Regions from separate parts of the Pseudoalteromonas sp. MIP2626 genome, predicted to be linked through region 1. Evidence: predicted binding sites of a transcription regulator. Region 1 holds the regulator's gene; the other holds the start of a gene.
What was found. Region 1 encodes MetJ, which represses methionine synthesis genes. Its sites were predicted from a motif close to TAGACGTCTAGACGTCTA; they were not measured.

Region 1 (4,672 bases):
CTCGCTAATATTGGCTCTTCCTGCAAAGTAACTAACTACTTGATGGGTCGCTACTGCCGGTACTATTAGGTAAGTTTCACCCGCGCTACTAAAATGATGCAAACTATGTTGAATAAGCTGGCTAACCTGAGTTACCTCACCCTCAACTAGCCCTTCAACACTAAGTAAATCTATATTTTCTAATGTAGTAATAAAGCGTTTTTGTTTTACACAGCCCTCTTTCACTACATTTGTTGAGCTTGCTTGCACGTCAAAACTACTGCGCACCGCAAGCTTTATATCGGTATTTTTAAGTGGCGATAATGTTTTAGCGTGTAAAACGGGGTTACCTAATCTTGCCAATAAGTTAGCTTGCGCTCTACATACCTTAGCGTATTTAATGGCCTTGTTAACTTTACGTGGGTCGGTACTAAATATCCCTTGTGTATCGGTCCAAATATATACTTGTTTAGCATTGCAATAACTTGCCAATAAGGTTGCACTGTAATCACTACCATTGCGACCAAGAGTGACCGTATCGCCTTGGGTATTAGCCGCAATAAACCCTGTTACCACGTTAATTTTGTGCTGGCTAATAAGCTCACTACACTGCTGTGTATTTTGGCTATGCAATAATTGTCCATCACTTAGCGTAAACAAGCCTCTTGCGTCTTGCATGCATGCAGCAACATTAAGTTGCTGTAAATACGCAGCGAGCAAACGAGCTGACCACAACTCACCATGGGCGAGTAGCGCCGCTTCTTGCAACTGCTCAGTACTCGCTAATTTAGCAACTAAACTTAGCTCTTCATTTAGAGTGGTTAAAGCGCTGCGCTTTAAATCGCCCTGCAGTAGCTGCGTTATTAAATCACTTTGATGATTGTTTAATTGCAATACAATATCAGCGAGCGCTTGAGTATCGTGCTGCTGATAACTTTGCCACAGTTTTACTAATGTATCTGTGGTTTTTCCTGCAGCCGATACCACTACACAATCACCGGGCTGAGCTTGCCCTAAAATTATTTTTGCAACGCTTTTATAGCGCTCGGCTGAGCTTAAACTCGAACCACCAAACTTATGAATATTATTAGTCATATTAATTACCACAACGCCGGGTGAGCAGCGCTCAATTTAACATTACTACTTGCGCTAGCACCTGTTTTACCTGCGTTATTGTGCTGACCTGGTTGCACTAAATTAAATACCCGATCAAAGTCTGCTAATAAATCTGCTACATCTTCAATACCTATCGACACACGAATAAGCGTATCGCCAACGCCAGCGGCTAAACGAGCCTCGGCTTCCATTCCTGCATGCGTCATTGTTGCTGGGTGGCATATTAAGCTCTCTACGCCACCTAAAGATTCAGCTAAGCTAAATGTTTTAAGGTTTGTTAAAAATGCAGCTGCGTCATTCACATCACCTTTAATGTCAAAACTAACCATGCCACCAAAACCAAGTTGCTGTGCTTTAGCCAATTCATGTTGTGGATGCGACTCTAGCCCCGGGTAATATACTTGGCTAACAAATTTTGAGCTTTCAAGGTACTTAGCAATAGCTAAGGCATTTTCTTGATGCTGCCGTAAGCGTACATTTAAAGTACGCAAGCCACGCAAAGTTAAGTAACTATCAAACGGTGCCCCCGTTATACCAATATTATTTGCCCACCAAGCCAGTTCTTCACCTAGTTCGTCAGTTGCAGCAATAACCGCACCGCCAACCACGTCTGAGTGGCCATTTATGTACTTAGTGGTTGAGTGCACCACAATATCAACGCCAAATTTAATCGGGTTTTGTAATGCAGGCGATAAAAAAGTGTTATCTGCAGCTACCAAAGCACCGCATTGTTTCGCAATATCGGTTACTGCTTTAATATCAGTTAAACGTAAAATAGGGTTACTAGGGGTTTCTATCCAAATTAACTTAGGTTTGATTACTAAAATTTGCTGCAAACTTTCTGGTTTAGTTAAATCTAACACTTCGAGTTTTAATAGGCCGCGCTTTTGTAATGAGGTAAATAAGCGATAGCTGCCGCCATAACAATCATGGGGGATCACCAACGTATCGTCACTATTAAGCAGCTGAGTGGCTAAATGTACGGCAGCCATTCCTGTTGCAGTAATAATGCCGCGAGCACCACCTTCGAGTTCGCTGAGTGCTTGGGCTAAAGTATCACGATTTGGATTACCACTGCGGCCATAGTCATATTGACGTTTTGTATCAAAGTCGGCAAACGAATAAGTGGTTGATAAATACAGCGGAGGCACAACCGCGCCATGGTGCTTATCAGCATCGACACCACTGCGAACTGCAATTGTCGCTTTATTTTTTTCACTCATATTTATTACCTGCTTTATTTAGATGTTTAGACGTCTAAAACAGTAATTCATTCAACTTAAGAAGTCAAAACATTTAAACACCTAGCCATCTGTGCAACAAGTATTTGACTAATTTGTTTAAATCGATAGAATTTCACGCATATTCGCGCTATTTTTTAGTAGGGTGAGCAATTAATAATCTGAGGCAACGATACATCTTATGGCAAAATGGAATGGCGAGTATATTCACCCATACGCAGAACACGGGAAAAAATCAGAGCAAGTTAAAAAGATCACCGTTTCGATCCCGCTAAATGTATTAAAAGTACTAACCGATGAACGCACCCGTAGGCAAATTAATAACTTACGCCATGCAACTAATAGCGAGCTATTATGTGAAGCATTTTTGCATGCGTTTACTGGGCAACCGTTACCTAACGATGATGATTTACGTAAAGATAACGCCGAAAAAGTGCCTGAAGAAGTGAAAAAAATAATGCAAGAAATGGGCTTAGAAGTTCCTGTTTTAAACGAAGACTAAACAGCGGCTTTTAAACAAAAAAACCTCAGCATGGCTGAGGTTTTTTTATGGCTATAAATTACACTGAAGTAACTTAATACCGAGCAACATAATGCTGCTTATTCCATATAGTTTGCTGGCAGCTCTATTTGCGCTACGCCTGAAGCAATGGCTGCTAATGCAACTGCTTTAGCAATACGCGGCAATAAACGCGGGTCCATAGGCTTAGGAATAATATACTCTGCACCAAACGCTAGCTTATCGACACCGGCAGCTTTTAGTACTTCTGGTGGAACCGGCTCTTTGGCAATACTTCGAATAGCTTCAACTGCTGCAATTTTCATTTCATCGTTAATTTCACTGGCACGCACATCAAGTGCACCACGGAAAATAAACGGAAAACACAACACGTTATTAACTTGGTTAGGGTAATCTGAGCGCCCTGTTGCCATAATTAAATCGCTACGTGCGCCGTGTGCCAATGCCGGATCAATCTCAGGGTCTGGGTTCGAACAAGCAAATACGACTGGCTTTGCTGCCATTAATTTTAAATCATCGGCCGATAATAAGTTAGGGCCCGATACACCAACAAATACGTCAGCATCTTCAATTACATCTTGTAATGTACGCTTATCGGTATTGTTAGCAAATAACTGTTTGTACTCGTTTAAATCATCACGGCGAGTGTGAATAACACCTTTACGATCAAGCATATAAATATGTTCACGCAGTGCACCACACTTAATTAATAACTCCATACAAGCAATCGCTGCAGCGCCGGCACCTAAACATACAATAACTGCATCTTCAATATCTTTGCCTTGCACTTCCAGCGCATTTATCATGCCTGCAGCCGTTACAATAGCCGTGCCGTGCTGATCATCATGAAAAACAGGAATACTACAGCGTTCAATAAGCGCCTTTTCAATTTCAAAACACTCTGGTGCTTTAATATCTTCAAGGTTAATACCGCCAAAAGTATCAGCAATATTAGCCACAGTATTTATAAAGTCTTCGGTGGTGCGGTGTTTTACTTCAATATCAATTGAGTCAATACCTGCAAAGCGTTTAAACAGCAACGACTTACCTTCCATTACCGGTTTTGACGCTAACGGGCCTAAATTTCCTAAGCCTAAAATGGCAGTACCATTGGTGATCACTGCAACCAAATTACCTTTACCTGTGTACTTATAGGCATTTGCAGGGTCAGCAGCAATTTCACGCACCGGCTCAGCTACACCGGGGCTATAAGCTAAAGCGAGATCATGAGCCGTTTCTGCAGGCTTGGTTAGCTCAATGCTGATTTTACCTGGAACGGGGTGAGAGTGATAATGTAGTGCTTGTTCACGAAAGTCCGACATAACGCGATTATATCCTGCAATTTAAGTTAAAGTGAGAGGGAGTAAAGCGACACTTAACATGCCTTAAAGTACGATACCCTTATTATTTTTAAATTCCAAGCAATATCAGGTCTATCCTGTTATATGCTAGATCTGTTAATTTTAAGCGAATTTTCAGCAACTTCGATAAAAACACCGCTACTTTTCATAAATATAAATTGTGCTAAAAGACACTTTTCAAGCTTATTTTAGTTAAAAGTATTATTCACAAAACAGGTTTTTAAAACGTAAATAAAATCAGCTAAAAGCGATTATTTATTCTGCTTTAACAACACATAGCTTCATGTTGGCTACTTTTAGAAACCGAGTTGAAAATTAAGCTATTAAAAATATAGAGAATATTAAGTCATTTGTCTGCAAAGGTTTATGCATACCGAGAATAAGAACAGGAAATAGTTATGCAAAAAGCAATAAACTTAAAACTAGCGAGGTTAGGGGGAAGTTAGAGGATTTTT
Region 2 (4,672 bases), on a different contig from region 1:
ATTCGAGGAGCCTTTTTTCGTTTTAACGCCCGCTGCAATATGTATTTATAGCAAAACTCTAAAACTATTAAAAACGTGCTGCTTGCTCAACTACAATGCCATGACGCTGAGCTAAACGCTGGTGATCTCTGTCGTAACCGCCGCCAATAACCGTAGCTACCGGAGTGTTGTGCTCAAGGCAGCGTTTAAGTACGAGATGATCGCGCTGCTCTATACCTTGCCAGCTAATATCGAGTTTGCCTAAACCGTCTTGTTGCCACACATCAACTCCCGCATCGTACAGCACTAAATCGGGGTTTAGCTCTTTGAGCAAAAATTGCAGGGTGTCGTCAACTATGCCTAAATACTCAGCGTCTTGCATATTGTTAGTTAAACCAATATCTAAATCGCTAGGGGATTTACGGAACGGAAAGTTTTTTTCGCAATGAATCGAGCAGGTATACGCATAAGGCTGATGTTGCAGCATGGCCGCGGTGCCATCGCCTTGATGTACGTCTAAATCAAAAATAAGTACATTAGTAACCTCACCCGACTCAATTAGTGTTTGCGTAGTAAAAGCCAAGTCGTTAACCATGCAATAGCCTGAGCCAAAATCAGTATGCGCGTGGTGTGTACCGCCTGCTAAATGGCATGCCATACCGTGTTTAAGGGCTAAGCGAGCGGTTTGTAGTGTACCTTGTGGGGCTGTAAAGGTACGCGCCATTAGCTCTTTTGACCAAGGTAGACCAATACGGCGCATGGCTTTTTCGTCTAATTGATTATGATATAGGTCGTGAATATAGTTTTCGCAGTGTACTAATTCTAGTGCCTCTGGCGTACCTAATAACGGCTGTACTAAGTTATCGCCAACTAATCCTAACTGCTTAACGTGCTGGTATAAATGTGCAAATTTACTCATTACAAAACGATGTTTAGGATCAAAGCTAAACGAGTAATTAGGATGATAAACTAACGGCAAGTGAGGATTTAGGGTCATAAAATTCTATTTGTAGTTATAGTTATAAAACAAAAGCCCTACATAAATGCAGGGCTTAATTATTGCCTAAAGCTTAAAATTAGCTGTTAGCCAATCTTTTTGTACTTAATACGCTTAGGTTGAGTTGCCTCAGCACCTAACGTCTTTTTAAGCCACTCTTCGTATTCAGTGTAGTTACCATCAAAGAAGTTAATTTGGCCTTCGTCGCGGTAATCTAAAATATGTGTAGCAATACGGTCAAGGAACCAACGGTCATGCGATATACACATTACACAACCAGGAAACTCTAAAATAGCGTTTTCTAGTGCACGTAGTGTTTCAACGTCCAAGTCGTTAGTTGGCTCATCGAGTAGTAACACGTTACCGCCAGCTTTTAATAACTTAGCAAGGTGTAAACGGTTACGTTCACCACCCGATAGGTCTTTAACAAATTTTTGCTGATCGTTACCTTTAAAGTTAAAACGGCTAACGTAAGCACGGCTTGGGAACTCAAAATTACCAATTTTAAGTACGTCTTGCCCGTCTGATATTTCTTGGAAAACAGTTTTGCTTTCGTCCATACCGTCACGGAACTGATCAACCGTTGCAATGTGTACGCTTTCACCTATGGTGATGTTGCCGCTGTCTTGCTGTTGCTCGCCGCTGATCATTTTAAACAGTGTTGATTTACCCGCGCCGTTAGCACCAATAATGCCCACAATGGCACCTTTTGGCATGCTAAAGCTTAAATCGTCGATTAATACACGGTCGCCAAAGCTTTTACGTAAGTTAGTTATTTCAAGCACTTGATCCCCTAAACGTGGGCCAGGCGGAATAAACATTTCGTTAGTTTCGTTACGTTTTTGATAATCAGACTGCTGCATTTCGGTAAACTGCGCCATACGTGCTTTTGACTTAGCTTGGCGGCCTTTAGGGTTTGAACGAACCCATTCAAGCTCTTGCGCAATTGACTTTTGACGTGCTTTTTCAGATTTTTGCTCTTGTTGTAGGCGCGCATCTTTTTGCTCTAACCACGAAGAGTAGTTACCTTCCCATGGAATACCTTCACCACGGTCAAGCTCTAAAATCCAACCTGCTACATTATCTAGGAAGTAACGGTCATGCGTTACCGCCACAACTGTGCCTTCGTAATCGTGTAAGAAGCGCTCTAACCAGGCAACCGACTCAGCGTCTAAGTGGTTAGTTGGCTCATCGAGAATAAGCATGTCTGGTTTTTCAAGTAACAGTCGGCATATAGCAACACGGCGGCGTTCACCACCCGAAAGGTGCTCAATTTTAGCATCCCACTCAGGTAAACGTAGTGCATCGGCAGCGCGCTCTAAAACGTTGTCTATGTTATGACCATCGTGCGCTTGAATAACCGCTTCAAGCTCGCCTTGCTCTTTTGCAAGTGCGTCAAAGTCAGCGTCTTCCATGGCGTATTCGTTATACACTTCGTCAAGGCGTTTAAGCGCGTATTTAACTTCGCCAACAGCTTGCTCAACGATTTCGCGTACGGTTTTGCTTTCGTCTAAAACAGGTTCTTGCGGTAAGTAACCAATTTTAGTGCCTGGTTGTGGAAAGGCATCACCTTCAAAGTCTTGGTCAACACCGGCCATAATACGTAGCAATGTTGATTTACCAGAGCCGTTTAAACCAAGCACACCAATTTTAGCGCCCGGGAAAAAGTGTAACGAGATGTCTTTTAAGATAGTGCGCTTAGGTGGCACAACCTTAGAAACTCGACTCATCGAGAATATAAATTTATCAGGTAAAACCATGGAAAAAACCTTCAAATAATAATAAAAATTACAATGCTCTATTGTAGTGGTTGACGGGTGAGGCAGTCAACGAATGGCCAATTTTAAACCGACAAACAAACTATAAAGTGCACAAAAACGATTATAAAATAGGATGAAAAAAATTCATTTGGATATTTAGACATCTATACATCTATTGATTGATATTTTTTCTTATCTGTTCATAATAAGTTTTCGGTTTTGATGAATAGGAGTAAAAGGATGCCAATTACAGTAAAAGACGAACTACCAGCTATTGCTCGCCTGCGCCAAGAAAACGTATTTGTAATGCCACAAACTCGTGCAAAAACGCAAGAAATTCGCCCCATGCGTTTGGCTATTCTTAACTTAATGCCTAATAAAGTTGAAACCGAAGTACAGTTTATTCGTTTGCTTGCCAATTCGCCCTTGCAAGTAAATGTAGAACTACTGCGTCTTGACACTCATCGCAGTAGCAGTAATTCAGAGCAGCACCTAGACACCTTTTATCGTTATTTTTCAGAAGTAAAAAACAATAACTACGATGCATTAATAGTTACCGGCGCGCCGCTAGCGCATTTAGAGTACCAGGATGTAGCTTATTGGGATGAGTTTACCGCAATTTTAGATTGGGCTGAGCAGCATGTTACGTCTACACTTTTTTCGTGTTGGGCAGCGCATGCAGCGCTTTATCATCATTATAAAATAAAGCGCGATTTAAAAACCGATAAACTGTGCGGCGTATTTACGCACCAATGTTACTTTGAACATGGGGCGTTAACGCGCGGCTTTGACGACACCTTTTTAGTGCCGCATTCGCGTTATGGCCATGTAGATGTAAATAAAATAAATGCTTGCAATGAACTAGTCGTGCTAGCGGGTTCTGAGAAAGTAGGTGCTTACTTAGTTAAAAATAAGTCGGGCAGCCAAGTGTTTATTACCGGCCACCCAGAGTATGACGCCGACTCGTTAAAAGCTGAATACCAACGCGATTGCGAAAAAAGCGACAATGCGCCCAAGCCCGAAAATTACTTTCCAGATGACGATGCAACTAAACAACCTTCAAAAACGTGGCAAAGCCATGCTTTTTTACTTTTTTCGAACTGGTTAAATTATTACGTGTACCAAACTACACCCTATGATATTAATTTAGTTAGCCAAGACGTAAGGACTAACAACTATGCCGAATAACCCTCTTAATAATGACCAAAATAAGCACGACGAACTAAGTGCAGCATTAAAAGAGCGAATTTTAATTTTAGACGGCGCTATGGGCACTATGATCCAAGCACACCAATTAGAAGAGCAAGACTATCGCGGTGAGCGCTTTAAAGATTGGCATGTACTTATTCGCGGTAATAACGATTTACTAAGTCTTACGCAGCCTAAAATAATTACCGATATTCATCGTAGCTTTTTAGCTGCCGGTGCCGATATTATCGAAACCAATACCTTTAACTCCACCACCATTTCGATGGAAGATTACGACATGGCTAATCTAAGCCGTGAAATAAACCTAGAGTCGGCAAAATTGGCACGGCTACTTTGCGATGAGTTTAGTGCTAAAACACCCGAAAAACCGCGTTATGTAGCAGGCGTACTTGGGCCAACATCAAAAACTTGTTCATTGTCGCCCGATGTAAACGATCCGGGTTATCGTAATGTTACTTTTGATCGTTTAGTTACTGCCTATGTAGAATCGACCTTGGCACTGATGGAAGGTGGCGCCGATATTATTTTAATCGAAACCATATTCGATACCCTCAATGCTAAAGCAGCATCGTTTGCAGTAGAAGAAGCGTTTGAGCAAGCAGGGCGCACATTACCAGTTATGATCTCCGGCACTATTACCGATGCCTCTGGGCGTACGCTTTCGGGGCAAACTACCGAAGCCTTTTATAACTCTATTCGCCATATTAAACCGCTTTCTATTGGCCTT

Region 2: metA (homoserine O-succinyltransferase) is a predicted target of MetJ. The motif match lies at 2,894-2,911, and genes of this name have one in related genera.

What each region holds. Positions count from the first base shown of each region.
Region 1 is NZ_JAATTW010000042.1:6,398-11,069, reverse strand. Features, by position in the region: gene HC000_RS14420 (bifunctional aspartate kinase/homoserine dehydrogenase II) at 1-1,074, opposite strand, end outside; gene metB (cystathionine gamma-synthase) at 1,080-2,318, opposite strand; gene metJ (met regulon transcriptional regulator MetJ) at 2,518-2,838, shown strand; gene HC000_RS14405 (malic enzyme-like NAD(P)-binding protein) at 2,937-4,178, opposite strand.
Region 2 is NZ_JAATTW010000033.1:30,584-35,255, forward strand. Features, by position in the region: gene HC000_RS13135 (histone deacetylase) at 68-976, opposite strand; gene ettA (energy-dependent translational throttle protein EttA) at 1,063-2,736, opposite strand; gene metA (homoserine O-succinyltransferase) at 2,977-3,924, shown strand; gene HC000_RS13150 (homocysteine S-methyltransferase family protein) at 3,914-4,672, shown strand, end outside.